One region of the Sporanaerobacter acetigenes DSM 13106 genome, then DNA from elsewhere that is predicted to be linked to it. Evidence: riboswitches for the same ligand, from Rfam matches in the RefSeq annotation. Region 1 holds a riboswitch; the other holds the start of a gene.
What was found. A riboswitch is a leader RNA that binds a small molecule or an ion and turns the genes downstream of it on or off. The one in region 1 is predicted to bind S-adenosylmethionine.
Positions count from the first base shown of each region.

Region 1 (16,513 bases):
GCTATTGGTATGGGAATAGTATTCAATCGAAATGCTTCTACTGGAGGTACGGATATTATAGCAAAAATATTGAATAAGTTTTGGGGAATAGATTTAGGAAAAGCAGTATTGCTTTCCGATTTTGCTATAACTATAGGAGCAGGTTTTGCGTTTGGACCTGAATTGGGAATGTATTCTTTACTTGGAGTTATAGTAAATGGTCTTGTGATAGACTCAACTATTGAAGGAATAAACTTATCTAAACAAGTAAGCATAGTCAGTAAGCGTAGTGAAGATATAAAAAAATATATAATTAAAGATTTGGAAAGAGGAGCAACATTATATCATGCTGAAGGAGCATACACAGGAGATAAAAAACAAGTCCTCGTAACTGTTGTTGACAGAAAAGACTTTATTAGACTGAAAAATTATATAAATGATGTAGATAAAAATGCTTTTATAACTGTAAGCAATGTATATGAAGTACTAGGTGATGGCTTTAAAAATATTGGAGATTAAAAAAGATATAGATGTAAATTTCAATGAAAAATAGGAGTGGAAATTTCTCACCCCTATTTTTCATTCTCATCTACCCACTCTTTAGCCCTTAGAACTCCTTCTAAGGTTGGAATTGGCACTTTAGATTGAGGTTTTAGTCCCTTTATGTCATAATATGCAGCAGTTTTTTGATTTTCTATAGGGATAGACATATTTCTTTCTTTAAAATTGTTTATTCTTATGCTTTTTTTCACACTATCCCTCCTCATACATAGTATTTGCAAGCAATGAAAAAATAATACTTAATTTTTTAAAATGCAGGAATAACTCCACCATCATACTTTTTTTCAATAAATTTTTTAACTTGTTTGCTTTGAAGAACTTTTAATAGTTTCTGAAACTTTTCTTTATTTTCTTCTCCACTTCTCACAGCTATAATATTTGCATAAGGAGAGTCTTTATCTTCTAAAATCAAGGCATCTTTTGTAGGAATAAGTCCAGCTTCTATTGCAAAATTTCCATTTATAACTGCTCCATCGACATCTTTTAGTATTCTTGGAAGGCCAGCTGCTTCTAGAGGCTGAAAAGATAAGTTTTTGGGATTCTCTACTATATCTTTTTCAGTAGCTGAAAGTCCAGATCCATCTTTCAATTTTATAAGTCCATGCTTTTCAAGAAGAATAAGTGCCCTTCCGCCATTTGTAGGATCATTTGGTATGGCTATGGTACTATTATCTTTTAGTTTCTCTATGGAACTATATTTAGATGAATACAGTCCCAATGGTTCCACATGGATTTTTCCAAGGGATACAATATCAATATTTTGTTCGCTAGCAAATTCATTCATATATGGTTCATGTTGAAAGAAGTTGGCATCAATTTCACCTTCTGCAAGAGATAGATTCGGCTTTACATAATCAGTGAATTCAATTATTTCTAAATTTATTCCCTCTTTTTTCAAGTCATCTTTGATATAGCTTATAATTTCCCCATGAGGTACAGGTGATACACCTATCTTAATGGTATTTTCACTGGACCCTTTTTTTTCACAAGCTGTAAAAATAGAAGTACATAAAATCAAAAGTAATAGTGACAATAAAATATTTTTTTTCACAAGAATTCCCCCTTATTTTCTATTTATAGAAACAGTTATTTTATTTCCAATCAGCTGTATTCCTTGTACTAAAACAATGATTATAGTTACAGAAACTATCATGATATCAGTTTGAAATCTATATAATCCATATCTTATAGCCAAATCTCCCAGTCCACCGCCTCCAATAGCTCCTGCCATGGCAGAATAACCAATCAAATTGATGATAGTCAAAGTGATTCCCATAACTAAAGAAGGCATAGATTCAGGTATAAGTACTTTAAAAACTATTTGTGGAACAGTAGCACCCATTGAAAGACTAGCTTCAACAACTCCACTATCTACTTCTTTTAGAGCACTTTCAATTATTCTAGCCACAAAAGGTGCTGCTGCAATAGATAATGGTACAATAGTTGCTTTAGTTCCAATGGTACTTCCAACAATCAATCTGGATAGTGGAAATAAAAGTATCATCAAAATGATAAAAGGAAAAGATCTTAAAACATTGATTATTCCATTTAGTGTTTGATTGAGCATTGACTTTTCCCATATGCCACCTTTTTCAGTTATGACTAACAATATCCCCAATGGAAGACCTATAAGCAATGAAAACATTGTAGAGAAAAAGACCATATAAAGTGTTTCTAATAATGCTGGAACTATCAATTCTGACAATTAAATCACCTCCAATCGAATATTTTCTTTAGTTAACCATTGAATAGCTCTATTTATTTCTTCATCTTTTCCCAATATTTCAATTGTTAGATTTCCTATACTGGTGGTCATGAGCTCATTTATATTTCCTGAAAGAATATTTACATCTATATCGAAATTTTTTATCATATTGGAGACTATGGGTTTCTTTGAAATTTCCCCTAGGAAACTAAGTTTTACAAGTTTACTTCCTGGCTTTTTTTCGTATTTTATTTCTTCTTCTATATTTGTTTTTAAATTAGATACGAATTCAGAGGCAGTTTTTGTCTTTGGATTTGCAAATACTTTACCTACAGTATCTAATTCAATGATTTCTCCGTCTTCAATGATTGCAACTCTATCACATATATCTTTTATGACTTCCATTTGATGAGTTATAAGTACAATGGTTAAGCCAAATTCTTTGCGAATTTTATTTAATAGTTGAAGGATGGATTTAGTAGTCTTTGGATCTAGTGCAGATGTACCTTCATCACTTAATAGCAATTTTGGGTTGTTTGCCAGTGCTCTTGCAATAGCAACCCTCTGTTTTTGACCTCCACTCAAATGAGAAGGATAAGAAAGTTTTTTGTCTTCAAGATCTACATATTTTAAAAGAGTTTCTACTCTTTCGTTTATTTCTTTTTTGTTTTTACCTTCAAGTTCCAGAGGAAAGGCAATATTCTCATAAACATTTTTAGATGATAAGAGATTGAAATGTTGAAATATCATTCCTATTTCACTTCTAATGTTTCTTAAATCTTTTTTATTTAGATTGGTTATTTCAATATCATCAATAGAGATTTTTCCTTCAGTGGGTTCTTCAAGTCTATTTAGACATCTTATGAGAGTAGACTTGCCTGCTCCACTCAATCCAATTATGCCGAAGATTTCCCCACTATTGATTTCGAGATTGATATTTTTTAGTGCATATACTTCGTCATTGTTGTTTTTGTATACTTTTGATAAATTTTTTACACGTATCAACATAGTTCACCCCTTTAAATAATTAACTTATTAAATCACACCATATACAAAAAACCTCTTTCAAGAGGCCTTTCAAATAAAAAAACCTCTTCAAGAAGAAAGAGGCTATATAAATCCTCTCTCATCTCTCGGTATAAATACCGCAGGAATTAGCACCTTGTACAGTTGTACAGGCTGCTGGGTTTCATCGGGCCAGTCCCTCCACCACTCTAGATAAGAGTTTCCTATTAAATTCTTACAAACTTTATGTTCCATTGTATTACATGAAAAATGTTTTGTCAATGCTTTTTTATTTATATCTAGATTCTAACAAATTATATATTTCTTCTGGAGTCCTGCCTTTAGCTTCTAAAATAGGAACTGGAGGATTGTCATAAGAGGCATCAGTAGTGCTTAAAACATCTAATCCAGATACAATTATGGCTTTATAATCTGGAGATTTTATATTGTTTATATTCTCGTTTTTATATAATGTGTAAACATCATATCCGCTGTCTTTCAAAAAATCTATATAAGGAGTCAGTGTATTTTCAACTACAACCTTTTTTTCATTCATTTCATCACCTCCATTCATTTTTATTATTTCCACTTTTCAATCTATTATTTATTTCCTTTTTTCCATGAATAAATGTCAATTCAAAAAGACAAAATATAAAAGAGTTGAAAAATAAAAATTATAAGAAAGGAGCTTTGATATGACACTTAAAAATACTGTGAACTTAGGAAATATAAATCAATCAGAACTGCAATCTTTAAGAGAAATAATTGGTTGTCACCAAACTATGGCTACAAAACTTGATTTTTATTCTAATCAATGCCAAGATCAACAAATTAAACAGTTATTTAAACAGTCAAGTCAGGCTGCTGAAACCACTGCTACAAATTTAACAAATTCATTATAATTTAGGAGGAGGGAATGTTATGCAAGAAAAAGATATGGTAAGTGATGTTTTAGCTGGTACCAAAGCTAGTATAGATAGCTATACAAAGGCTATAACTGAATGTGCCAATCAACAATTAAGAGGCACATTGCAGCAACTCCGAAATGAAGCGGAACAATTCCAATATCAATTATTTCAAATAGCAGAACAAAAAGGATATTATACTCCTGCACCAACAGCTGATCAAAAAACAATTCAACAAGTTAAAAATGGACTTACAGGTGGTACAACACCAACAATGAGATAGATGGTTTAAACGGACACTCAATATTGGGTGCCCGTTTAAAAAAATATTGACAAATACATAAATTTATGATAGATTTATAAAAAATAGTAGTACCTTTAAACTGATCCTGTGAGGTCAGAAAGGAAAGCGCAGAATAGTCATGCCTTCCTTTAAGTGGAAGGTTTTTTTGTGCCCTTTCCTTTTAAAATAAGGTTAAAGAAAGAGGAGGGAACAATATGTTAAAAGGCAGACATTTAATTGAACCAGAAGATTTTACAAAAGAAGAATTAGATGAAATATTTGCATTAGCTAATAGTATAATTGAAAATCCGGATATGTATTTGCATTCTTGTGATGGAAAATTGTTAGCAACTCTTTTTTATGAACCAAGTACTAGAACGAGATTTAGTTTTGAATCTGCAATGTTAAGACTTGGAGGCAATGTAGTTGGTTTCTCAGAGCCAGGTTCAAGTTCAGTGATGAAAGGTGAAAGCATTGCAGATACAATAAGAACTGTTGGTTCTTATACAGATATAATAGCTATGAGACACCCCAAAGAAGGAGCTCCCAAATTAGCTTCTATGTATTCTCCTATTCCTATCATAAATGCAGGAGATGGAGGACATCAACATCCAACTCAAACTTTGACAGATCTTTTAACTATTCAAAATATTAAAGGAAATTTTTCAAATTTAACCATAGGACTATGTGGTGATTTAAAATTTGGAAGAACAGTTCATTCTCTTATAAAAGCACTTTCAAGATATGAAAACAATTCATTTATTCTCATTTCTCCTCAGGAGCTTAGAATTCCACCTTATATAAAAAATGTATTAGACGATAAGAATATAAAATATATAGAAGTTGAAAAATTGGAAGATATTATAGGTGATTTAGACATACTATATATGACAAGAGTACAAAAAGAAAGGTTTTTTAACGAAGCTGATTATATAAGACTAAAAGATAGCTATATTTTAGATTATGAAAAAATGAAATTGGCAAAAGAAGATTTGACTGTACTACATCCATTGCCGAGAGTAAATGAAATTAGCTATGAAGTAGATAATGATCCTAGGGCTTGTTATTTTAGACAAGTTAAATTTGGCATGTATGTGAGAATGGCTCTGATACTAAAATTGTTGGGGGTGGAATAAATGTTAAATATCGACAGTATAGCTAATGGCATAGTTATAGATCATATAAAGGTAGGATATGGATTTAAAATATTTAATTATTTAGGTCTTGATAAGGCTGACTATAGAGTGGCCCTTATCATGAATGTACCTAGCAAAAAATATGGGAAAAAAGATTTAATTAAAATAGAAAATGTAATGGATTTAGATTTAACTATGTTGGGATTTATAGATCCAAATATAACTATAGCTATAATAGAAGATGAAAAAATAAAGGAAAAAATAAATTTATCTTTACCTAAAAGGATAGAGAATGTTATTGAGTGCAAAAATCCTAGATGTGTGACTTCTATAGAGAGAAATATAGTTCATAAATTTGTGCTAGTAGATGAAGAAAAAGGTATATATAAATGTGAATACTGTGACCACAATTATGATGGTTGGGAGGGCTAAAATGGAACTTCTGATGAAAGGTTGCAGACTAATTGATTGGGACAAAGATTTTTATGGAGATATTTATATTTTAAATGGAAAAATAGAAGACTTTGGGTCGAACTTAAATTATGATTGCAATACTATAAACTGTGAAGGATTGGCAGTATTGCCATCCTTCATAGATATGCATGTTCACTTTAGAGACCCAGGATATACATATAAAGAAGACATATATACTGGAAGTCTTGCAGCACTAAAAGGTGGATATACATTTGTCAATCTTATGGCAAACACGAATCCTATTTGTAGTAATATGGATGTGGTAAATTATGTACTAGATAAATCTAAAGAATTGGATTTGATAGATGTTCATCAAACTGTTTCTATAACAAAAAATTTTGATGGAGTGTCATTAGACCACATAGACAAATTAGAAAAATGTGTAAAGTTTTTATCTGATGATGGAAAAGGAGTGCAAGAAGAAGATATTATGTATGATGCACTGATAAAAGCAAGGGGAAAAGGCTTAATTCTAATTGCTCATGAAGAAGACGAAAGTGTAGTGAATATAGATAGTAGACAATCTGAAAACAATATGACTTTTAGAGATATAGAACTTGTGAGAAAGACAAAATCAAGGCTTCATTTTGCTCATGTGAGTACGAAAGAAGCTATGATGGGAATAATTTCTGCAAAAAAAGAGGGACTACCTATTACTTGTGAGGTGACTCCACATCATATAGCACTTTATGACAATGATTATAAGGTCAATCCTCCTATAAGGTTAATAGAAGATATAAATTCTTTAATTAGTGGTATAAAAGAAGGATTTGTTGATGTTATATCTACAGACCATGCACCTCATAGTCATGAAGATAAATTAAAAGGAGCTTGTGGAATATCGGGTTTAGAGACTGCTTTTTCTGTATGCTATACTACATTAGCTAAAAATGGCCATATTTCTATAAAAAAATTGTCTGAACTCATGAGTAAAAATCCAGGAGAAATTGTAGGAGTAAATAAAGGGAAAATTGAAAAAGGATATGATGGAGATTTAGTTTTGGTAGATTTAGAAAAAGAAATAGAAGTAGATAAAAATACATTTGTATCTAAAGGCAAAAATACTCCTTTCCATAAAAGAAAATACTATGGAGAAATATTAGCTACTGTTAAAAATGGTAAAATAAAATATAATGGAGGGATAAGTTTTGATAATAGATAGATTGTATGGGGAAGTAAAAAACAAAGGGAATGTATGCGTAGGATTAGATACTTGTTTAGATTATGTACCTGACAATATGATGGATAGAAATGCTTCAGTAGAAGATATACTATTTGAATTTAACAAAAGAGTAATAGATGCAACTATTGACATTGTTCCATGCTATAAAGTGCAGATTGCATTTTATGAAGCTTATGGATTAAAGGGAATGAGTGCCTATAAGAAAACTCTTGAGTATATAAGAAACAATGGTTCTATAGTTATAGCAGATATAAAAAGAGGAGATATTTCCTCTACAGCACAGATGTATGCAAAAGCTCATTTTGAGGGAGATTTTGAGAGCGATATCATTACGCTAAATCCTTATATGGGTTTTGATAGTATCATACCTTATCTTGACTATGTAGAAAAGAAAGACAAAGGACTGTTTATACTTTTAAGAACTTCTAATGGTGGTGCTAAAGATATTCAATATTTAAATGTAAATGGCAATGAAAAACTATACAATCATGTTGGAGATAAACTTAAAGAAATTGCTTTAAAATATATGGGTAGATGTGGATATAGTTCTATAGGAGCAGTAGTAGGTGGAACTCATTTAGAAGAAGCAGAAGAGATAAGAAATAGACTTGACAATATGTTTTTCTTGATACCAGGATATGGTGCTCAAGGAGGAAAGGGTTCTGATGTGGCTCATTATTTAAAGAATGGAAATGGTGGAGTGGTGAATTCTTCTAGAGGAATAATCACAGCTTATAAGAAATATGAAGATGGAATAGAAAAGTTTGATGAATACATTAGAAAAGCTGCATTGAATATGAAGGAGGACATTTCAAGTGGATCCAAAGTACTGTAGTGGAGTTGTTTCTTCAAATACTCAAGTCTATGAAAATATATATGAGATGAAAGTAGGAGAGAATTTTAAAGGTGAACCAGGACAATTTTACATGTTGAGAGCTTGGGATAGAGAGCCATTTTTATCAAGACCCATAAGTATATCTAATATTGAAGATGGAACAATAACTTTTTTATATGAAGTGAAAGGAAAGGGTACAGAACTTTTTTCAAAGCTTAAAAGTGGAGATTCTATAGAACTTTTAGGGCCTTTGGGTACAGGCTTTCCACTAGATATTGAAGGAAATGTAGGAATTATAGTAGGAGGTATAGGGATAGCACCTATGGTGTATTTATGTCACGAACTTTCTACTAAAGCGGATTTTTATGGAGGATTTCGTGAAAAATCATTTTATATGGACAAAATAGAAAAGAATGTAGAGAATTTATATATATCTACTGATAGTGGACTTGAAGGACATAGTGGATTTATCACTGAAATCTTTAAGCCTGAGAAATATTCTTCCGTATATACCTGTGGACCATTGCCTATGATGAGAATTGTTTTAGACATGTGTATAAAGGCAAATGTACCTGTGTATATATCAATGGAAAGACAAATGGCTTGTGGTATAGGAGCCTGTTTAGGTTGTAGCATTTTGACTACATCAGGAATGAAAAAGGTGTGTAAGGATGGTCCAGTATTCAAAGGAGAGGAGATTGTTTTCAATGACTAGTGTTGAAATTTGTGGAGTGGAGTTCAAGAACCCTGTTATTGCAGCTTCAGGAACCTTTGGATTTGGGAGAGAATATGAAAAATTTTATTCATTATCAAAATTAGGAGGTATATGTACAAAAGGTCTTACTTTATATGAAAGACATGGAAATAGTGGAATAAGGATACATGAAACTATAGGAGGACTATTAAATAGTATAGGTTTAGAAAATCCAGGAGTTGATGCATTTATAGAAGAAGAATTACCTCACATGGAAAAACATGATACTGTGATTATAGCTAATGTAGGTGGAAGTACTATAGAAGAATACATAATGGCAGTAGAAAAACTAAATAAAACAAATATACCAATGTTTGAACTTAATATATCCTGTCCAAATGTAAAACAAGGTGGAATGGCCTTTGGCATAAAATCAGATGTAGCTTTTAAAGTAGTGAGTGAAGTAAAGAAAGTATCTAAAAAACCTCTTGTTGTAAAACTTTCACCAAATGCAGAAAATATAGTTGATATGGCTTATAGATGTTGCGAAGCTGGTGCAGATGGGCTTTCTCTTGTAAACACATTTAGTGGTATGGCTATAGATATTTATGAGAAAAAACCTGTATTTGAAAATACTATAGCAGGGCTATCGGGACCATGTATAAAACCCATTGCTTTAAGGATGGTCTATGAAGTATGTAGTGCTGTTGATATTCCTGTTATAGGAATAGGTGGTATTATGGATTACAAAGATGCAATAGAATTTATAATGGCTGGAGCATATGGAGTACAAATAGGTAGTGGAAATTTTGTTAAACCTGATATATGTTTAGACATTATCAGTGGAATAGAGAAGTTTATGAAAGATGAAGGAATAAAATCTCTTGAAGAAATAAGAGGTATTATAAGGAGGAGAAGCTAATGCTTATAGATATTTTAAAAGAAACAGGAGCACTTCTTGAGGGGCATTTTTTGCTCTCATCTGGGAAACATAGCAATAGATATGTTCAATGTGCAAAACTTTTGCAGTATCCGGACAAGGCAGAAGAAGCCATAAAACCAATAGCAGAAAAGGTAAAAGAAATAGATTTTGATATAGTTGTAGGGCCTGCTATGGGTGGGATAGTTGTAGGATATGAATTAGGTAGACAAACTGGGAAACCTTCTATATTTACAGAAAGAGTAGATGGAAAGATGACTTTAAGAAGAGGTTTCCAAATAGAGAAGGGACAAAAAATTCTTATAGCAGAAGATGTAGTAACGACAGGTAAGTCTTCTTTTGAAACTGTAGAAGTTATAAATAGTTTAGGAGGAGAAGTAGTAGGAATAGCATGTTTAGTGGATAGAAGTACAGGGGATATAGGACTTCCCCTATATAGTGGTGTGAAATTAGAAATAGAAACTTATGATGAAGAAAACTGTCCTCTGTGTAAAGCTAATATACCTTATGAAAAACCAGGCAGTAGAAATATGAAAAAATAAGTACTCAATATTGAGTACTTATATTTTTTTGATAATTAATCATACTAAAGATAAATATGATTTATTATCAAGAGGATGATGGAATTGGTTTCGAAAAAAATTGAAGAAAATAAAAAGTTTGTATTAGATAGTTTTCAAAACAGCAGTGATTTAATTCATTATGAATTTGAGGCAGGAGACAATACAAAGATACTTATATTTTATATTGAAGGTTTTATTGATAGAAATTTATTAGATAGAGATATTGTAAAACCACTTATACATAACAAAGAGAACAAGGATATAAAAAAGATAATATCTATTTCTAGTTTAAGCGAATCAGGAGAAATAGATGAAGTAATAAGTAAAATTACTGATGGGAATGTGGCTATATTTTTCAATGGTAAGACCATTGCTTATTTAGCAAATTTAAAGAATTGGGAGAAAAGATCTATAGAAGAACCCCAAGCGGAAGCAGTTGTTAGAGGGCCTAAAGAAGGGTTTGTTGAGGATATAAGTTCCAATAGAAATTTGCTTAGAAAAAAATCAAGTCAAATAATTTAGTATTTGAAGACTACACAGTAGGAAAACAGACGAATACCACAATTTCTATTGCATATATCAATGGAATTGTAAATGAAGATGTTCTAAATGAAGTTAGGAAAAGAATTAATAGTATAGATACAGATGCGATATTAGAATCAGGATATATTGAACAATATATAGAAGATAATAAAGCTTCTATGTTGCCTACTATAGGAAATACCCAAAAACCTGATGTGGCTGCAGGAAAAATATTGGAAGGACGAGTGGCTATATTTTGTGATGGAAGCCCCCATGTTCTGACTGTACCCAAGTTGTTTTTAGAAAATATCCAAACTAGTGAAGACTACTATATCAGGCCTCATTTTGCATCATTTTTAAGAACTATAAGAATGTTTTCGCTTTTTTTAGCTATAGTATTACCTGGTTTTTATGTAGCCTTGCAAACTTTTCATCAAGAAATGATTCCAACTGTTCTTTTAGTGAGTATGGCAGAAGCTAGGGAAGGCGTACCTTTCCCTGCAGCTATTGAAGCTTTTCTTATGATAATAATGTTAGAACTAATAAAGGAATCGGGAGTTAGACTTCCAAGAGCAGTTGGTTCAGCGGTAAGTATAGTAGGGGCTTTAGTATTGGGGCAGGCAGCAGTTCAAGCAGGAATTGTGAGTGCTCCTATGGTTATAGTTATAGCTGTTACGGCTATTGCAGAATTTACAGTACCACCTTTGACAGAGTTACTTATTTTATATAGATTGATAATACTTTTTTTAGGAGCATTCGCAGGATTGTATGGGGTTACTTGCGGATTAGTTGCATTGATTGTACAGGGTTTATCTTTGAATTCTTTTGGTGTATCTTATGGCTATCCCATCTCTCCAATAGACAAGACGGGACTTAAAGATTTTGTTATTCGTTTTCCATTATGGTCTTTTATATTTAGACCTAAGGCTATAGAAAAAACAAACATGGTAAGACATAGAAATACTAGAAAGAAGTGAGAGCATGAAAAAAAACTTAGCATTACTTATCTTAAGTATATTTTGGATACCAATTTTTTCAGGATGTTGGGGTGCCAATGAACTAGATACCCTTGGAATAGTTACAGCAACTGGACTTGATATAGAAAACGATGAAATAGTAGCTACTTTTGAAGTGATTAAGCTAAATCCTTCTTCAAAGTCTTCAAGCCCGAGTGGTCCTGAAAATGCAAAATATATTCAGGCTAGGGGTAAGACTATATTTGAAGCTGCTAGAAATGCAAGCTTAAAATTTGATCGAAGAATATATTTGTCTCACGATCAAGTATATGTTTTTGGCGAGGAGTTTGCCAAAAAAGGATTGACAGATTATATGGATTTTTTACAAAGAGATCATGAGTGTAGAGAAACTGCATACTTGTTGGTAAGCAAAGGAAGCAAGGCTTATGAGGTAATGGGAATTTCTTCAGGGGCAGAAGATTTACAGGGAATATATATTGGAGACATGATGAAAAATAGCGAAAACACTTCTAAAGCAATAGCTGTTAATATATCAGAGTACTTTAGAAATTATTATGATGCTGGGATACAGCCAGTCCTCGGAATAGTTGAAAAAAAGGAAAAAAAACATGAAAAAGATATGGAATTGAAAAATAAAGATAAATATGAAATTTCAGTGGAAGGATCAGCAATGTTTAATAGAGAAAAACTTGTTGGATATTTAAATGGAGAAGAGACTAGAGGATATAACTTTGTTAGAGACAAAGTAGATAATGCAACGATAGAATTTTCAACCGTTTCACTGGACATAGACTCGATTTCAGTTCCTACGCCTAAAGCAGGAGGTACAATTGATAATAAAGATTCACAAATAAAAGAATATACTGTGGTTGAAATAATAAAAAGTAAGACGAAGAACGAAGTGGAAATACAAGATGGGAAAATAGTATTGAAAACAAATGTTAAGATTAGAGGAACGATTGGTGAAGAATTAGGTAATATAGATACATCTCAAGAGAAAGTTGCGGATGCAATAGAAGAAGCTTGTTCAAAAGAAATAAAGAGACAAATTGAAAAGGCAATTTTAAAGGCACAAAAAGAATATAAGGTAGATATATTTGGATATGGGACATTATTTCATATCAAATACCCAAAAGAATGGGAAAAGATAAAAGATAATTGGAATGATATGTTTTCAGAAGCAGAGTTTAAAGTAGATGTAAATACAGAAATAATAAGAACTGGCCTTGTGAATACACCTTCCAATAAGGTAAAAGGAGAATAGTATGAATAAATCAGAGAAAATTTCATCATATCAAGTTATATTATTGATAATAATATACAGATTAGTAATTGCTTTTTCATTTTTGCCAGCAGCTAATATTCCACCAGGAAATCAAGATACTTGGATAGTAGTATTTCTATCAATTCCCTATACCATATTGTTTTGTTTTCCTATACTTTTTTTATCTAATAGATTTAATGACTATACATTGATTGAATATATGGAAATAATATTTGGGAAATATTTGGGGAAAATTATAGGACTAATTTATACATTAGTATTATTAAGTTTTTCTATTGCAAATGTTTCTGTACTTACAGAAATACTTAGTTCAACTATGTTTTCAAGTATGCCTACGATTGTCACCATATCAATTATGCTGATAACTTGCTCTTATGTTTCTTATAAGGGGCTAGAACCAATAGCTAGAGGAGCAGAAATATTTGTACCTTTTATACTAGCAGTTATATTTATTTTTCCTATATTGGGTATAAAAAATTTGGATTTTAAAGTATTTTTGCCCATACTAAAAGATTCAAGTTTTAGAGAATTAAATAAAGGTGCTATAGAAATTGCGATGAAATTTGCAGACATACTTATTCTTGCTATGATTGTTCCAAATTTAGAAAAAAGGGAAGAACTAAATAATATTTTTATGAAGAGCTTATTTTATAGTGTATTTATGTCTAATTTTGTACTTATCATAAGTCAAGCTGCTTTAGGAATAGAACAAACAAAGCATTCTAACTTTCCATTTTTTACATTTGCAAGATTGATAAATGTATTTAACTTTATACAGAGAGTAGAATCAATTTATGTAGTTTCATGGATTACTGCAAATGTTGGGAAAATAAGTGGATATTTATATTTCTCAACAGTGTCTTTAGCACAAATATTAAACAAAAAAGACAATAAAAAATATATAATCCCTATGACAATAGTAATAGCTATTATTTCTATAATATATAAGAATAGAAGTTCTGTAGTGGGAACAAAAGACCCATTTCAAAAAATTCTCTTAATAATTACACTGATTTCAGTTGTCATTACACCTTCTATTGCACTTCTGGTTTATTTTATTAGAAGAAAAAAGTTAAAAGAAGTAAACATGAAATGATTATTCTAGTCGAAATACAATTGTAAATATTGTTCCCTTACCTAAAGTGCTTTTTACATTAATAGTACCATTATGAGTTTCAACTAGAGATTTTACAATAGATAAGCCTAATCCAGATCCTTTAGTTTGTTTATTTATAGAAGTTTTACTTCTAAAATATCTTTCAAAGATGTGGGGAAGGTCGTTTTTACTTATCCCAATACCGTTATCTTCTATATGGATAATTATATTATTTGCTTGTTTGCTTAAATCTACAGAAATTTTACCATTTTTATTTAAAAAATTGTGAGCATTTGAGATTAAATTGTACATTATTTGTCTATATTTGTCTTTGTCCATAAGCACACTTATATCAGGTTCAATTTTAAAATTAATTTCATAATTATCTTTTTTAAATAGTGGTATGAAAGATTGTACTATTTTTTGTATTTCATTAGAAATGTTGAAGTAAGATTTATTTAGAATGAGTTCAGTTTCTTCTAATTTTGATACTTCTCTTAAATTTTGAATAAGTTGTTCAAGATGGTTTATTTCCTCATGCAGTATTAAAAGATGTCCTTTATCTGGTTCCCAAACTTCGTCTATAAATGCTTCTACATGAGTTCGCAGTGTAGTCAAAGGAGTACGAAGTTCATGGGCAATGTCTGTAATGTATTTTGGGTTTTTTGGGTTATCTTCAATTTTTCGTCTTATATTTTTTATATGTGTATCAATAATTCTATCAAATCCATCATATTCTATGCCAAAAGCATTTTCAAAGAAGAAGCAGAAAAGTGGTTAGTTCATTTTGATAGTATGGGAAAATGGCACAATGAAAATGGATTTTATTCAGGGAGTTGCAAGGCGAATATGGAAAAGGTTTAAGGAGAGGAAATGAGAGAGATTTTAGTTATAGTAGATAGCAATTGCTATCTACTTTTTTTCATCATTTCACAAATATACAGTTTAATCCATAAATTACATATTGTTTTTGATAAATAAATACAATAGTTATATAATAGATATAAGCTTACAATCAGGAAGAAAGCTACTTTAAATTTAAAATATATTTAAAGTTAAAGGAAAAGGGGATGGTATAAATGAAAGTAGCTATTGTCACTGATAAGCCAAGGGCAAAATATTTACCTACAGAAGAAGGATTGTTAGAAGACAAACAAAAGAAAAAAACTGTAGCGGAATTAAAACAAGTACTTTCTAAAAAATATGATTGTATTGATTTAGTACTAGATGACAATATAGTTGGCAAACTGCGAAGGGAGAAAGTTGATTTAGTATTTAATTTATGTAATGGTATTCAAGGAGAATCAAGAATTTCACAACTTCCTGCCATATTAGAATATGCAGGAATTCCTTATACGAGTTCATCACCTTTAGGTCATGGATTGGCCTACAACAAAATCTATTCATGTAAAATATTTAAACAATCCGATATTTCCACACCTGATTTTACTTATGTATATAATATAAAAGAACTTAAAAATATGAATCTTAAATTTCCTGTTTTAGTGAAACCCAAAGATGAGGGTTCAAGTAGAGGTATAGATGAAGGAAGTTTAGTGTTTGATGTGAGTTCTTTAAAGTCTAAAGTTCAAAAAGAGTTAAGAGTTTATAACCCTCCAATAATGCTTACGGAGTATATAGAAGGAAGAGAATTTACAGTAGGAGTTGTAGGGAATGGGGAAGATACTTCTGTTCTTCCTATTCTAGAGATAGATTTTTCAAAAATACCTGCTCATTTAAGTAAGTTTTACAGTTTTGAGGTGAAGTCTCATTATGCAGATAAGACTATCTATCATGTGCCAGCAAGATTAGATCAAAACACGAAAGAACTTATAGAGAAAACGGCTATTAAAGCTTATAATTCTTTGGGTATGAGAGATTATGCCAGAGTTGACTTTAGACTAAAAGATGGGGTTCCTTATGTTCTTGAAGTAAATTCATTGCCAGGATTAAAGAGGGGACATAGTGATATTTGTAAGATGGCAGAAGCATGTGAAATAGGATATGATGGGCTGATATTGAAAATTGTTGAAAGTGCCATGAAAAGATATTTATCTCATTATGAATTGGAAGATGAAAGTGTATAGTTATTTAATAGAACAAATCCTTGTGAAACCCACAAGGATTTGTTCTATTTTGTGCATATTTTATGTGGAAATATAAATACCATATATAGACAAGATTAGTTATAATTGATTTTATTTGATACTATATTGTAACTTTTTATATATAAATATATATTATAATATATATGTTAGTTTTTTTATGTGCATAATGGAGGGATATTATGACAAAAAGGAGAAGAAAGAGAAGAAAAAAAATCATACCAAATAAGAAGAGATTTACATTATCCCTAATTGTAATTGCTGG
Region 1 covers NZ_FQXR01000005.1:232,286-248,798, forward strand. The annotation lists gene BUA21_RS06640 (YitT family protein) at 1-498, shown strand, start outside; gene BUA21_RS06645 (CDIF630_02480 family spore surface protein) at 552-731, opposite strand; gene BUA21_RS06650 (MetQ/NlpA family ABC transporter substrate-binding protein) at 788-1,591, opposite strand; gene BUA21_RS14910 (methionine ABC transporter permease) at 1,604-2,245, opposite strand; gene BUA21_RS14915 (methionine ABC transporter ATP-binding protein) at 2,246-3,250, opposite strand; SAM riboswitch class I at 3,369-3,470, opposite strand; gene BUA21_RS06665 (YkuS family protein) at 3,540-3,806, opposite strand; gene BUA21_RS06670 (hypothetical protein) at 3,946-4,152, shown strand; gene BUA21_RS06675 (spore coat protein) at 4,172-4,438, shown strand; gene pyrB (aspartate carbamoyltransferase) at 4,654-5,574, shown strand; gene BUA21_RS06685 (aspartate carbamoyltransferase regulatory subunit) at 5,575-6,006, shown strand; gene BUA21_RS06690 (dihydroorotase) at 6,008-7,210, shown strand; gene pyrF (orotidine-5'-phosphate decarboxylase) at 7,197-8,066, shown strand; gene BUA21_RS06700 (dihydroorotate dehydrogenase electron transfer subunit) at 8,047-8,781, shown strand; gene BUA21_RS06705 (dihydroorotate dehydrogenase) at 8,774-9,682, shown strand; gene pyrE (orotate phosphoribosyltransferase) at 9,682-10,242, shown strand; partial or broken gene BUA21_RS06720 (spore germination protein) at 10,321-11,762, shown strand; gene BUA21_RS06725 (Ger(x)C family spore germination protein) at 11,767-13,026, shown strand; gene BUA21_RS06730 (GerAB/ArcD/ProY family transporter) at 13,028-14,143, shown strand; gene BUA21_RS06735 (ATP-binding protein) at 14,144-14,884, opposite strand; gene BUA21_RS14695 (hypothetical protein) at 14,846-15,007, shown strand; gene BUA21_RS06745 (D-alanine--D-alanine ligase family protein) at 15,223-16,230, shown strand; gene BUA21_RS06750 (GDSL-type esterase/lipase family protein) at 16,431-16,513, shown strand, end outside.

Region 2 (16,513 bases), on a different contig from region 1:
CAAATACTTCTTCTGAAAGCCTATAGGGGTTTTCTTGTATTATCCTTATAGTATCCTTGCCATATTTCTTATATATCCTCACTCCATAAGAAGGACTTATATCATATTGGCCCAAAAAAACCATGATATCCTTAAGTTCTCTCTGTTCTTCAAAAGCTTCCATTATTTTTTCAATTTTCTTGTCTCCTATACCCTCTATTTCTTTTAATCTTTCTGGATTGTACTGTATAATATCTAGAGAATCCACTCCAAATCTTTCTACTATTTTTTCAGCTGTTTTTGGTCCTATGTAAGGAATGAGACCTGAAGAAAGATATTTTACTATTCCATTTAAAGTAGCTGGAACTACTGTAGATACATTGGCTATCTTGAGTTGTTCTCCATAGTTGGGATGGTTCGTCCATTCTCCTTCTACTTTCAAGGTCTCCCCTATATTTAGAAAGGGAACATATCCCACTATAGTTATGACATCATCACTTGTTTCCAATATGGCAACAGTATAACCATTGGATTCATTTGTATATATTATTTCCTCTAATGTTCCCTCTACCGTTATCAAAGCTTATTCCTCCAATTTGTTACTTTGCTTTAGAATATTATATCACAAAGTTTAGTGTAGAGTCTCTCTTATACTAAGTATTTCTTGTCTTAAGAGAGCTATATCTCCTTTAGTGGCTGGTTTGTCAGATTGAGAATAAAAATCATCTGTTTCATATGTTGTCCCATGTTTTTCTTCATAAAATTTTTCTACTATATATCCCTGTTTTATATGCTTTTCAATTGTCTTCATAGTATTTAAACTTTTTATCTTTATATTGAACTTTAAATATACGATTCCTTGACCATCTTCTTCTCCTACTTTTTCTATATATTTTATATTTACATATCCTAATGAACCATCATTTTTAGATATAGGTTTCCTCACCTTTATAGGAATAAAAATATTGTCCTTGTTGAAAGGAATCGGTACTCCATTGTTGCTTCCCAATAGTTCTCCATAATATTTATTTGATCCTTTTAAATCCAATAAAAAATATTTCCCTAGTCTATTTAAAAAAGTTCTAGTAGATTTATATACTTCTATTTCTCCACTACTAGATGTATATAAAATAGTGGAATTTCCCCTCATGTCCAGATAAACTGGAACAAAAGCCATTAATCCTTCACCTATATATTTCTCCATCTCCATAAAAATCCCTCCCTGACTTATTATACTAGAACGTATGTTCTAAGTCAAGAAGGGATTTTTTTTATTCCATATTTCCAATTGCCCTGGATAGTTCATTTATGCTTTTAGTCAATTCATCTAATTTACCTTCTATCCTGACTAGAAGATATATGGATATGACTATGGGAAAACCTAAATTGGCTATCTGGGAAAATACCTCATCCATATTTTCACCTCTTTTCTTTTTTAGATGACAGTAGGGGAGAAACCATTCTCCCCTACTGTAATATCTAGAATACAATATCTTCTACACTAGTTGTCACTATTCTTGCTCCTAGAGCTTCTACTATATCTCCGCCATTTGAATAGAATATATTTTTTGCAACTATTGTATCCATGACCTGTTTTATTTCTTCTTTTGTCGCATCTTCTCTGGGATTGTCTACAGCTATATTGACTTTTTTCTCGGATGCGTTTTTGAAATTCAACTCAAGTTTAGTTTTATCCATATTATCACCTCCTCATTTTTTCTATAAATATTTGACATTATTCTAATATTAGCTCTACTTCTTCTAGTTTCTTTACTTTGAGTAAATTCATAGTTTGAAGTCCTGCCAAAGCAGTTCCTACTCCATAGACATCTTCATTTGTTGCATTTACTTTTACATTTGAATAGGTCTTTGATTTTACTATTTGCTTATCTCCGTCCATTCCTCCATCTAGTTCAAGTTTAAGTCTAGAAGCTTCTTTTACTTCTTTCATTGCCATATTATCACCTCCTCTTATTTCTTTTGAAAACTACTTTCAAGTACCGCCGGTAAGTATATATTAATACAAGAGGAGAAAATAAAAAAAAGCAGAGTGACGTATTGTACTCACTCTGCTTTTCATGAACTTTCATTATTCTACTTATTTTTCCCGGGAAATAATCTATTTCTACATATTTTTGCATGAGAAATTGACTTTCTCCTTACTTTCCAAGTCCTTCATTTTTAAGAATTTCTGCCTTATCTGTCTTTTCCCAAGGAAGATCTAAATCTATTCTTCCAAAATGACCATAGCTAGCAGTTTGTTTGTATATTGGTCTTCTCAAATCTAGCTTGTCTATAATAGCTGCTGGTCTTAAATCAAAATGTTTTCTAACTAATTCTTCTATTTTTTCATCTTCAACTTTGCCAGTTCCAAAAGTATCTACATATATAGACAATGGTCTAGCTACACCTATAGCATAAGCAAGGCCAACTTCACATTTGTCTGCAAGTCCTGCTGCTACAATGTTCTTTGCCACATATCTTGCAGCATAAGCAGCTGAACGGTCTACTTTTGTTGGATCTTTTCCTGAAAATGCTCCACCACCATGACGTCCATATCCACCATAAGTATCAACTATTATTTTTCTTCCTGTAAGTCCCGCATCTCCCATAGGTCCACCAACTACAAATCTTCCTGTTGGGTTTACATAGTATTTAGTATTTTCATCTATCATATTTTCTGGAACTATTTTCTTTATTACATGTTCTATAATATCCTTTTTTATAGTTTCCAGTTCTACATCTGGAGAATGTTGAGTTGAAACTACTATGTTTTCAATTCTAACAGGTGTATTGTCATGATATTCAATAGTCACTTGAGTCTTTCCATCTGGTCTTAAGTAGGAAAGAGTGCCATCTTTTCTCACTTCTGTCAATCTTCTAGCTAATTTGTGAGCTAATGATATTGGCATAGGCATTAGCTCTTCTGTTTCATTGCAAGCATATCCAAACATCATACCTTGGTCTCCAGCACCAATTTTGTCATATTTGTCTTCTCCATTTCCTCTGCTTTCAAGAGCCTCATTGACTCCCATAGCTATATCTGGAGATTGTTCATTGATTGATGTCAGAACTGCACAAGTCTCTGCATCAAAGCCATATTTTGCTCTGGTATATCCTATTTCTTCTACTGTTTGTCTTACTACATGAGGTATATCTACATAACAATCTGTAGTTATTTCTCCTGCTACCAATACCATTCCTGTAGTCACAGAAGTTTCGCAAGCAACTCTTGCATAAGGGTCTTTTTCTAGTATGGCATCTAGTATGGCATCTGATATTTGATCACATACCTTGTCTGGATGTCCTTCAGTCACTGATTCTGACGTAAACAACCACTTTTTCATTAAACTGCCTCCTTGTTTATTTAAAATTTTTATAGTTTATTCTGAAAAACAAAATAGCCTCTTCCAAAAGGAAAAGGCAAGAAAAGTTGACCTCATCTTTCAGAATACTATTCTGTGGGATTTAGCACCTCACAGTCAAAGACCATAGGTTGCCGGGTTTCACAGGGCCCATTCCCTCCACCACTCTTGATAAGGCATCAAGATTTTTATTCATTTAGGCATATTTTAACACAATAAAAATATTGTGTCAACAAAGTGAAAAAATTGACATGGATTATGAAAACAACATAGCTTATATGTTTACTTTGAATATTGATGTAGTATAATATAAATATTTAAGTTATAATTTTGGCAAGGTGAATTGAATTCACCTTGCCACTGTTTTTCAAAGAACTGACACTATATTATAAGTCAAAGTAAATACTATGATACCAGCTGTTATAATACCAGATATAATTGCAGTTAGTGCTTTTTTGAAATTCAATTTAAGTAATGTTGCTGCTATGCATCCTGTCCAAGCTCCAGTAGTTGGTAAAGGTATTGCCACCAATATAAACAGACCCAATACACTATATTTTTTTATCTTATCTCTACTTCTCTTTAGAGTTCTATTTTTCACCCATATTACAGCTTTAGAAAATAATTTTGTATTTTCAAGAAAATTCATAACAGGCTCCAACAATTTCAATAAAAAAGGAACTATGATACTATTTCCCAATATACTTATGATTGTGCTTTCAATAGGGCTTAGTCCCAGAGATACTCCAAGTGGTATGGCGCCTCTTAGTTCAGAAAGTGGCATAGCAGCTAATATAAATACTTTTAATTCCTCACTCATCTCGATCCTCCTATAGCATATTAGTTTATTATATTCTATACACTAGAGAAAAACCCTTTAAACTTTTAAAACTATTTTAAAATAGTAAGAAATAGCGAGAATAGTGTAGATTTAAAGCGATAGTTTGTTATAATTTTATATATTCACTGTTTTTCATATGTGCATTGAAAGTGAAAATCCACTATACTATAAGAGTCGGCGGTCGACGGGGTGTAGCGCAGTTTGGTAGCGCACGTGGTTTGGGACCATGGGGCCGGGGGTTCGAATCCCTCCACCCCGACCACCAAAAGAAGGATTGAATATTCAATCCTTCTTTTTTTATGCCTTACCAACTTAAGGTCACCTTGGCTAATTTTACATTGTCAAGGTATTGTAATGTATTTGTAACCTATTTGATATATTATAATTATATAATTATCTTCAAAGGTACCCTTTAGAAAGGTTGATGTGATGAAAAAAATATTAGGAGCAATGAGAAGAGCTATTGAGGATTTTGATTTAATCCACGATGGCGACAAAATTGGAGTAGGACTTTCTGGCGGAAAAGACAGTATGGTCCTTTTATATGCACTAAAATTATATCAGGGATTTAGTCCGGAAAACTTTGAATTGGAAGCTTTTACAGTGAATCTTGGATATGAAGATTTTGACACAGAAACTATAAGAAAATACTGTGAAAATATTCACGTACCTTTCAATCTCAAAAAGACCAATATAAAAGATATAGTATTTGATGTAAGAAAAGAAAAAAATCCCTGTGCTCTATGTGCCAACATGCGTAGAGGTGCTATTCACAATTCCCTTAAGGAAAAAGATTTCAACAAACTTGCCTTAGCTCATCATGGAGATGATGCATTAGATACTCTTTTTTTGAGTATGCTCTATGAAGGAAGGATAAATACCCTTCAACCTTTAACCTATCTAGATAGAAAAAAGATATATGTCATTCGTCCCTTTTTATATCTATCAGAATACGACATAAAAGGAGCCCTAAACAAATATGAAATCCCAGTAGTTAAAAACCCTTGTCCTGTAGACAAAAAAACCAAGAGAGAATATATCCATAAGCTTTTAAAAGATATATACAAAGAAGTCCCTGGGTCCAGAGATAGACTTCTTAGAGCAATACAAAATGGCGAGGAACTAAATCTTTGGTTTTAATGAAAAGTGAGGTGGAGAAATGAACAATAATTTTAAAAAGTTTTTAGTAAGTTTAATTGCAATATCGTTAATTCTTAGTGGTAATATTCTTTCAATGGCTGAGGCAAAAAAAGCACCAGCTCAAACTTATACAATATATGAGACAACAAATACAGAAGATCTTTCTAGCGGGGTAATTCATGAAAATGTACTTAGGTTTACCAACAAGGGTTGGTGGAATATAAATGTGTTAAGAGTTGATTTGGAAGATGAGTACACAGAAATAAAGGGGTTATTTAGCAACAAGGGAATTTCAAACAGAGAAAAGGTAAGCACTATGGTGAAAGAATCCAATGCCATAGCTGGAGTCAATGGGGATTTCTTTGAATACAAACCATTTCCAAGCCCAATAGGTACCTTGATAAATAATGGGGAAATCATATCATCTCCAATGGCGAAAGAATATGCAAAACCTGCTTTTGTACTTGCAGATAGCAAAAATGCTTCAATTACTTATTTTGACAAAAGACTTGCAGCTGTATCTTCTGCAACAGGAACTGAAGTCATTCTTTCAGCTATAAACAAAGTAAGTCAAGCCTATGAAGAAGTAATGCTCTACAACAAACACTGGGGGCCTAAATCCATAGGAAACAAACTTCACAAAGACCTTATAGAAATAGTAGTAGTAGACAATATTGTAACTGACGTAAGAATTGGGCAGCCACCAGTAGACATCCCTGAAAATGGCTACATACTTGCTGGAAGGGGAAGAGTAGAAGAAAGGCTTTTAAATAATTTTCATCTAGGAGACACTGTGGAGCTTAGACTTTCCACTACTCCAAACTATGACAATATAAAGATGGCAATTGGCGGCGGAAGCATCATACTTAAAAATGGTGTAGCAATGAATACAGATATAGCTGCAAATGGATTGGATCCAAGAACAGGAATAGGAATTTCTAAAGATGGCAAAGAACTTATCATTGCAACTATAGATGGTAGAGATTCATCTTTCAAAGGGGTCACTGGAAAAACCTTTGGTTCCATAATGAAAGAATTGGGAGCAAATGATGCACTGCTATTTGACGGTGGTGGCTCTACTGCTATGGCAGTTAAATATGTAGATGAGGAAAATGTGAAAGTTGTCAACAAACCTTCTGATGGAGGAGAAAGAAAAGTTATAAATGGTGTAGGAGTATTTTCAAATGCACCTAAGGGAAATCTTTCTAGCATAAAAGTCGCAACTGATGACAAGAATATGTTCTTAAATACCACAAGAAGATTTAGTATAAAGGGATATGATGAATACAAAAATCCTATAGAAGTAGATCAAGAAAAAGTCACTTATACTGTAGAAGGTATAAAAGGTGAATTCAATGGAAATACATTAAAGGCCCTATCCACTGGAAAAGGCAAGATAATTGCAAACTATGAAGGTATCACTTCTTCCATTGATATTCAAGTATTAGAAACTGTAAGAGATATAGTTTCAGATATAGATAAATTCACTATAGATATAAATAGTCAAAAGAATTTGGGAGTATTCTACGGAAGGGATAGAGATGGATTTAATGCAATAGTATATCCTGAAGATGTAAAATGGGAAATCACAGGAAATATTGGAAAAGTTGAAAATGGCATATTTTACAGTAGTAGCGAACCAAGTTCTGGTGCCATAACCGCTAGAATTGGGGACGGAATAGAAAATATATTGGTAGCTGTAGGAAGCAAGGGAGTACTTCTTGAATCCTTTGAAGATTTAAATAGAGTATCTTTTTCTTCTTATCCAGCTGAAGTTTCAGGAAGTATTGGATTAGTAAGTGAAAATAAAGAAGGCAATGGCTCTTTGAGTCTTAAATATGACTTCACAGTAGGAGAAAAAACTAGAGCTGCTTATGTCAACTTAAATCCTAATGGTCAAAGTGGAATGCTTCTAGACGGAAATCCTAAAAAGCTAGGTCTTTGGGTATATGGAGACGAAGGAAATGCTTGGCTTAGAGGCAGCATCAAGGACAAAAATGATACTGAATACAATATAGATTTTGCAAAAGTAGTGGATTGGACAGGATGGCAATATGTTACAGCTGATATACCTTCAAATATAGCTTATCCAATCACTTTAAGTAAAATATATCTAGTAGAAACAGATCCTGTGAAAAAAAGCAGTGGAGAAATTTATATGGATGGCCTTGTAGCCGTATATCCTACAGGATATAAAAATATGGTATTACCTGCCTCTAGTACTATGACTGATGTAAAAAATAAAGAAGTAAAAAAAGATAAAAATGGTTTTTCCTTTATAGTCACCTCTGCTCCACAAAATCTGGACGATGTGGTTGAATATAAAGCTAGTGACAAAATCAAAGCTAATGTAAATAAGCACGATTTAGCCATATTCATGGGTGGTAGCACAGCTGATTTCAAGAAAGGGCTAAAGCCTAAAACAATCATGGATGTAAAAAGCGGATATAAACCTTATAGATATGGAAATGTACTTTTCATAAAAGCTGATAGTTCTAAAAATGGACTTAGAGCCACAAATTCAGAACAATGGCTATGGCTTAAAAATGATTTGACAAATTCAAAAGAAAAAAACATAGTTCTCATGTTGCCAACCCCAATATTCGGCAACGGAGGATTTACTGACAAACTTGAAGCAGAACTTCTACACAGTATACTTTCTGAAGCCAAACTAAATGGAAAAGATATTTGGGTAGTTTATGGAGGAAATGGAAATAGTAACGATTTGAAAGATGGAATCAGGTATATTCAAGTAAATTCAAAAGGAGTCTCAAATCCTCAAGATATTTACAATATCAGCATGGCTGAATTTGTAGTAAATAAAGACAATATCACATACCAAATAAAGCCTGTTTTTCAAAGACCTAAAATTCAGTAAAAATTGAATGAAAAAGCTGCTAACTTTAAGTTAGCAGCTTTTTCATTCAAACTTTTTTATCCAGTTTCCAAATACCCAGCCAGTTTTATTGTCTGAGGTCTTTACCTTATAGAAATAAAATCCTCTCTTAAGATTTGGTCCTTCCAATATAGTCATCTCTGTATTTTCTTTTATTTTCCCTATCTCCTTTCCATAGGGAGAAGACAAAAAAACTATATATTTTTTCCCATCAGGAATTACCTTGTCATCTTTACTGTATATGATAATATCTCCTTTGTGAGTTTCCTTTGGCGGATTTATTTTAGTTTTATTTTTCGGTACCCCTCTTGAAGGAATACTTCCTCTATTTACAGGAACTATCTTTTGTCCATATTGTTTTTTCGCAACTGAATAAATTTTGTTTTGATAGGTATTTGAATTTACATTTGGATTGTTCCTCTCCAAAAGTCCATTGTAGGCCCAAAGAGCAAAATACCAATTTTCCAATACATTTGGATCCATATCTCCTATTTGAGGCATCCTATCATTGGCATATCTCCACTTGGCAAGAAGAACATCTGCCCCAGCTTCAATATTATAAATTGGATCATTTTTAAGTTTATTTGCATCATAGCCTCTACTATGAACTTGCATGATGCCTATATTTCCACTTCTACTCGTATAAGGAGCACCTTTGTCATTGAACTGTCTAAAAGAACTCTCTATTTTTGCTATGGACTTTAAAATAACACTAGGTATTCCCCTCTTTTTTGCTACTTCTTCAACCAACTTTTCTGTCTCTTTTTTGGACAACTTTTTGCCCACTTCACAATAAGCCGTACTAAAGGCTCCCACCACTATCATGAGTAGCAGAAGAACAGATATAATCTTCCTTCTCATGAGAAAAAACCCCCTAATTTAAAGATTAATAATTTACATTTTGCCTTTTAAATTGCTCATATAGCATTTTGGCTAATCCTATACCTTCACCTTTCTTTGCTACTTCATTTGAAATTTGCTCATCAAACATATCTTCAAAAATCTTTGTAGCAGTGCTTTTTTCTATAAAACCATCTTCAGGTATAGTCTTTCTCATTTCTTTCATCGTCATGTGGATAAAAATAGTCTCAAAATCCTTGCATACATTCATCAGTTCTTCATCTTTATTTGTCTCTTTTGCACCTTCTATTTTTCTCTCTAAAATAGACTCATCTGGAGTACGCCTTGTGATAAAATCATTCGGAAGAATTTCCATATCATCACCTCAATTATCTCTTCAAATTGTTGATTATCTGTAGCATTTCATCTGAAGTCTGTATAGTCTTAGAATTTATCTCATAGGCTCTTTGAGCTGTAATCATCTTCACCATTTCTTCTACTACTTGAACATTGGAAGCTTCCAAATATCCTGATACAAGTCTTGATTTCATCTCTTCTACTTCCACTGGCATTTCTTCTCCTGAAGCTTGGCTGGCACTATATAAATTCATTCCTTCTCCTAAAAGCCCTTCAGGATTCATGAAATTCACCAATTTAAGTCTTCCTATATCAACTATTTCTCCATCTTCATCTCTTCCTGTTATATATCCAAATTCATCTATACTTATATCTCTCAAACCACTTTCAAAGATTATTTCATCTTCATCCTCACTTAATACTGTATATCCTTCTGAAGTCACCAATTTCCCTTCGTCTCCATCTATACTCAATTTAAAACTCCCATCCCTTGTATATCTAATATCTCCATTGGGAAGTTCTATGGCAAAAAAACCTTCTCCATCTATAGCTACATCATATGGGTTTTGAGTTTCTATAAAGCTACTAGTTCTAAAATCCCTTTTAGTAGCAGTAGGCATGACTCCATGACCTACTTCTAAATTTACAGGTCTACCTTGATCATCAGTCAAATTGCTCCTCTTCATATTGGCATAAAACAAATCCTTAAACTCTGCTCTTTGAGTTTTATAAGCCGTAGTATTTACATTGGAAAGATTGTTTGCAATAGTATCTATATTTAGCTGTTGTGCCCTCATTCCAGTAGCTGCAGTCCACATAGCTCTCATTTTTTCGCCCTCCTATACTCTTCCTATTTCATTTGCTGATTTCTCAAGCATTTCATCCTGAACTCTTATGGCTTTCTGGCAAGATTCAAAATTTCTCAAAAGATTTATCATCTCCACCATTTCTTTTATAGAATCTACATTGGAGTCTTCCAAAAAACCTTGGAGTACTTCTCCACCAAAAGGTGCTTCTTCCCCTTCAATATCTTCTGGCATTTGATATAGATTATTCCCTACTTTTCTTAAATATTCCTTGTTGTCCAAATCCACTACATCAAGCATAGACACATTTAGTTCTTGTCCTCTGCCCATGTCTATAGGCCCATTTTGCCCCAATACTTTATATCCATCAATTGTCGTCAATTCTCCATTTGCATTTACAGTAAAAGCACCATTTCTTGTATAATAGATTTCACCATTATCTCCTTGGACTTTAAAAAATCCACTTCCATTTAAGGCTACATCATATTTCCCACCGGTCTCAACAATTGATCCTTGGCTGAAATCTACTACAACTTTTTTCACATTGACTCCTGCACTCATAGTACCTATGACTCTAGGGCTTGGATTGTATACAAGTCCCTGTATCATTGCCTCTAAATTTCCACCTTGACCTTGTACAGGATTTCCACCTGGACCAACTATATAGTTTTCTGCATCTACCTTGTACTCATTTTTTTCATTTCTATAGAAAGTCCTTAAATATCCTTCATCATCTACAACAAATTGAATATCCTTTACATAACTAATTCCATTGGGCGTTCTCACCATGAAATAGCCTTCCTCCGTATGAGCTGTATGTGTTTCTCCATCTGTTTGATAATATATTTCATTTTCTCCACTTGACCTAATACTTGGTTTGTCATTTATTTTGCTAAGAAGCACTTCTGGAAAAGATTCAGTTATAGTTATATCTTTCTTATATCCCATTGTATTCATATTTGAAAGATTATTTGCTATTGATTCTAATCTTTTTTGATTTGCTATAAGAGAAGTTGCAGATATATACAGTCCTCTATTCAAAATTCATCACATCCTCATTAAATACTCTAGAATGTTATCGTCATATGGAAAAAAACCTTTAGTATCTTCCACCGATAGATTCTTCACCTACTATACTATTATCTAGTACATCTACCCAATCCAAAGCCTTTCCTGTACCTATAGCCACACATTCAATAGGATCATCCGCAATTCTTGTTGGAATTCCTGTTCTCTCAAATATGAGCTTGTCCAAACCATATAGTAATGCTCCTCCCCCAGTCATGACTATGCCTGTATTTCCAATATCCGCTGCCAATTCTGGTGGAGTCCTTTCAAGTACTGCATGAACTGTATCCACTATATTTGTAATAGGCTCCTCAAGAGCTTCTAAAATTTCCTCTGAAGACACAATTATAGTCTTTGGAAGACCTGTAACTAAATTTCTCCCTCTTATCTCCATAGTTATATCTTTATCTCTTTTATACGCTGTCCCTATTTTCATCTTCAACTCTTCGGCACTACGTTCTCCAATCATCACATTGTGTTTTTTTCTTATATATCTAATTATAGCATCATCACATTCATCCCCAGCTACTTTTATTGAACGACTAACAACCATGCCGCCCAATGATATAACTGCTACATCAGTAGTACCCCCACCTATATCCACTACCATATTTCCATTTGGTTGCGTGATATCAATTCCAGCTCCTATAGCTGCTGCAATAGGTTCTTCTATAAGGTATGTCTTTTTAGCGCCCGCTTGAGTGCTAGCTTCTACAACTGCCCTTTTTTCAACTTCAGTTACACCACTAGGTACACAAACTATAATTCTAGGTTTGAAAAAACTCTTGCCTATAGCTTTTTGAATAAAATATTTAAGCATTTTTTCCGTCACTTCATAGTCAGATATTACTCCATCTCTAAGTGGTCTCATTGCAATGATATTTCCTGGTGTACGCCCTAGCATTTTTCTTGCCTCTTCTCCAACAGCTAAAAATTGTTTAGTATTTTGATCTATTGCTACTACTGATGGCTCATTTAGAACTATTCCCTTTCCCTTTGCATAGACAAGAATACTAGCAGTCCCCAAATCTATTCCCATATCAGTTTTTAATGCAGCCATTACTTTTCCTCCTTTTTGGTTTATTATATATCAATTGTAGTTGATTTTTCCATAAAATTTCGCATCATAATATTATTCTATATAAATGCAAAAAACCCTTTATTTTTTTAAAATTATTTGAAAATTTTATCCAAAAATGCTTAAAAGGTCCCATAGGGACCTATTTAATCGTTTACAGCTTTGTATTTCATCTTTGTAGCCTTGCCACCTCTTATATGTCTTTCTGCTTTGTTCTGTTCTAATACTTCTTTCACCATACTTGCAATAAGAGGGTTTATCTTTGGGAGCCTTTCAGTCACATCTTTATGTACTGTACTTTTGCTCACCCCAAATACACCGGCTGCTTGTCTTACGGTGGCTTTTTCACTTATTATATATTTTGCAATCTCTAGTGCTCTTTCTTCTATATAGTCTTTCACATATTTAACCCCCTTTAAACTTATTTTGGGATTTTAACCTTTTTTAAATACTTATGCACATTTTAAAATTTATAGAACTCTTATTGCCTAATTTGAAAATTAGTTTAAATTAGGCAAATAATTTTTAGGATCCATATTTTCCTCATTTAATATAACCTCGAAGTGAAGATGTGGCGCATCTGCCATTTCTATTCCCTTAGGCTTTCCTATGCCGCTTATAGTATCACCCTTTTTTACTTTTTGTCCTACTTGTACCATGTCTTTAGTAGAAAGATTTGCATACTTTGTCTTAAGTCCATTTTCATGATCAAGTACTATGACCACTCCCCACAACTCATCTTCGTATGCTTCACTTACTGTTCCCCCTAAGCTAGCTTTTACAGGGGTTCCCTCTTTTGCCTCTATGTCTACTCCACCATGACTAGTCCATTCTTCCAATGTCTTTGAATAAACCAAATTTTCTCCTGTAAAATCTAGTATCATTTTTCCTTCCACTGGCATACAAAAAGTTTCTTTAGCTTCTGGTTTTGGTTTTTCTTCTTCTAACTTTTCTGGTTCCTCTAAATCTTCATCTAAATTTAAATCTTCTTTATCTTCTTCTTTGTTTTCTCCCATTTTGGCACTCGCCAAAGAAGGCTCCATCAAATCCTTTTCATAATCTCCCATTTCACCATCTTCTACTACGAAAAAGTCTTCATCTTTTATAGGCTTATCATTGCTTTCAATTTTCTTTAAATTATTTCTAGATACCCAAACTGATGTTACAGCTACTACACATACACAGATAAATAAAATAATATAAAATCCATCTTTCTCCCACGAAAACTTGTTTTTCATCTCTTCACCTCCATTAGCTAGTATTACCAAATTTAAATATTTAATACATAAAAAAAGTGAGTAAAAGAACTTTTTTTAGTTCTTTTACTCACTTTTTATATTGTTCTATTTCAACACCTGTATAATAATGCTTAATTATTTCTATATAATCACTACCTTTTTTAGCCATGCCATTGGCACCCCATTGACTCATGCCCACCCCATGACCATAGCCAGTAGTTTCAATATCCACTATTTCAGCCTTGGGATTGTAGGTAATCTTAAAATTGGTGGAATTCAAATTGAAAAGTTCTCGAAGTTCCCTTCCTTCCACCACATGACCATCAATCATTATCTTTTTTATCCTTCCACTTTCAGTCCTTTCAACAAGCTTTATCTTTTCTGGAAGATTTTCTTGAGTAATATTGGCATTTGGATATATACTCTTTATCTTTTCTATAAATTCACCTACAGTAAAAGTAGCAACACTTTTAAACTTTGGTGCCTCCTCTTCATTGGGACTTTGAACCCCTTTCAGATAAGGCACATCATTTGCAAATACATCTTTTGAATCCTCTGTCATACCACCACTAGTAGAATGATATAGAGGCTCTATTATCTCACCGTCATAATATATTACTTCTCCCTTTGTACTATCTACAGCCTTTTCAATCTTAGACCAATACTTGTCAACCCATTTCTTTGAATGAATGCTCTCAAGCTCCCCCAAAGAAAGAAAAGCTTGACAGTGAACACCAGTACAAAGTGGAGCTTGTGGATGATCTGGATGGCCTTCTTTGAACTTATTTGTCTTATAAAGAGCATAAGTCCTACTAGCCACTGCCTGGGCCTTCAAAGCTTCCTCGTCAAACTCTGCTGGCATCTCAGCCGCTACCACTCCTTTTACATAGTCCTCAAGAGGAATTTTAACTACCTCTTGGGTCCTAGTATCATATACTTTTATGTATCCATCAAACTTTTCATCTACTATATTTTCTTCTATTTTCTTTTCTTTTGCTATTTCCTTTGTATCTTCCTTAGAGACTAAATTCACAGTCTTCACCAAAATTGTGGGAAGAACGATAGTGATTATCAAAATAAATGCCAGGTATATCCAAAACTTTTTCATCTTTTCCCCCTCTTTTTCATCTCAAAGTTATCTAATTACATTCTATGCTATGGGAAAAGATGATATGTTAATTATTCTATTCTATAAATTTTAGCTCCCAATTCAGAAAGCTTATTTTCAATGCCATCATATCCTCTGTCAATATGGTAGATATTATCTATAGTAGTCTTTCCATCTGCCACCAATCCTGCAAGTATTAAAGCTGCTCCTGCTCTTAAATCTGTAGCCTTCACAGGGGCTGAAGTCAAACTATTAACTCCCTGAACTATGGCAGATCTACCATCAATCTTTATATTTGCACCCATTCTCTTAAGTTCATCTACATGCATAAATCTGTTTTCAAATACAGTTTCAATAATGACACTTGTTCCTTCAGTCACACTCATAAGGCTCATAAATTGAGCTTGCATATCTGTGGGAAATCCTGGATAAGGAAGAGTCTTTATATCCACAGCCTTTCTATCAGCCGTACCTATAACTCTTATCTTGTCTCCATTTTCCCAAATTTCACATCCAATTTCTCTAAGCTTTGCAATTGCTGGCTTTATATGGCTAGGAATCACATTTTCAATAATGATATCTCCACCTGTAATGGCACTTGCCACCATAAAAGTACCAGCTTCAATCCTGTCTGGTATAATGGAATGAGTTGCTCCTCCAAGCTTTTCTACACCACGAATACGAATACTACTAGTTCCTGCTCCACTTATATCTGCACCCATCTTGTTTAAAAAATTGGCTAAGTCAACTATTTCTGGCTCCATAGCTGCATTGTCAATAGTAGTCTCTCCCTCTGCCAATACAGCTGCCATCATGACATTTTCTGTAGCACCTACACTGGGAAAATCCAAATAAATTCTATCACCTTTGAGTTTATCTCCAAATGCTCCAACATATCCATGGTCCACATCAATTTCTGCTCCCAACGCTTTAAATCCCTTTAAGTGTAAATCTATAGGGCGGGTTCCTATGGCACAACCTCCAGGAAGAGAAGTTTTTGCCTTCCCCAAGCGGGTCAATAAGGGTCCCATAACTAAAAAAGAAGCCCTCATTTTACTCATCAACTCATAGGGTGTTTCATATTTGTCCATATTGGCAGAATTTATCTTTATTTTTCCTCCGCCATATTTTTCTACATCTGCTCCAAGTAATGACAATACCTCACAAAAAACATCTACATCCTTTAAATTTGGCACATCTTCCAAAACAATATCTTCCGTACCCAACAAAGAAGCCGCAAGAATTGGCAGTGCTGAATTTTTGGCCCCACTAATCCTAACTGTTCCTTTTAATGGAGGGCTCTTCTCCACCACAATTTTGCCCAAAACAAATCCCTCCTACTCTTTTTCTTTAATAGCCTATAGTAATAATAGGTGTTCCAATCCAGATATACGTTTTGTCTTCATACTCATTATACCTCATAGCCACATTATAATTCATCTTTTTATTTCCTGTATAGATATAATTATTTATAAGTGGAGTATAAGCAGTAATACTGACTAAATTTTCATCTTCATAATTCTCTATTATTTTACCATTTATTTTATTAATTGTCATTTGAATTTTTTTGTCTATCTCATTCCTACTTAATTTTCCATTAAAGCTGCCTATAATGCAAGTGGTAATTTCTGCTTTATTTTCATTTTGCTTAAATATTGCTCTTCTTTTCTCCATTATTTCATCAATTCTATCATATTCCTCTGTTTTTATCATATCTACAAAAGCAGTAGTTTCTCCGCCCATCTTTTCCTCGTCTAAATAAGATGTAACAAATATACTTATTGCTTCACCATTTTC
Region 2 covers NZ_FQXR01000002.1:304,983-321,495, forward strand. The annotation lists gene recD2 (SF1B family DNA helicase RecD2) at 1-559, opposite strand, end outside; gene BUA21_RS01400 (hypothetical protein) at 611-1,189, opposite strand; gene BUA21_RS01405 (YvrJ family protein) at 1,251-1,394, opposite strand; gene BUA21_RS01410 (DUF2922 domain-containing protein) at 1,459-1,677, opposite strand; gene BUA21_RS01415 (DUF1659 domain-containing protein) at 1,715-1,936, opposite strand; gene metK (methionine adenosyltransferase) at 2,139-3,326, opposite strand; SAM riboswitch class I at 3,416-3,522, opposite strand; gene BUA21_RS01425 (COG2426 family protein) at 3,712-4,164, opposite strand; tRNA gene BUA21_RS01430 (tRNA-Pro) at 4,371-4,447, shown strand; gene BUA21_RS01435 (tRNA lysidine(34) synthetase) at 4,615-5,325, shown strand; gene BUA21_RS01440 (phosphodiester glycosidase family protein) at 5,345-8,203, shown strand; gene BUA21_RS01445 (transglycosylase SLT domain-containing protein) at 8,246-9,082, opposite strand; gene BUA21_RS01450 (rod-binding protein) at 9,108-9,437, opposite strand; gene flgG (flagellar basal-body rod protein FlgG) at 9,451-10,245, opposite strand; gene BUA21_RS01460 (flagellar hook-basal body protein) at 10,258-11,265, opposite strand; gene mreB (rod shape-determining protein) at 11,324-12,352, opposite strand; gene spoIIID (sporulation transcriptional regulator SpoIIID) at 12,517-12,771, opposite strand; gene BUA21_RS01475 (M23 family metallopeptidase) at 12,871-13,608, opposite strand; gene spoIID (stage II sporulation protein D) at 13,697-14,716, opposite strand; gene murA (UDP-N-acetylglucosamine 1-carboxyvinyltransferase) at 14,788-16,041, opposite strand; gene BUA21_RS01490 (YwmB family TATA-box binding protein) at 16,067-16,513, opposite strand, start outside.
Region 2: another riboswitch for S-adenosylmethionine. It lies ahead of metK (methionine adenosyltransferase); the one in region 1 lies ahead of BUA21_RS14915 (methionine ABC transporter ATP-binding protein).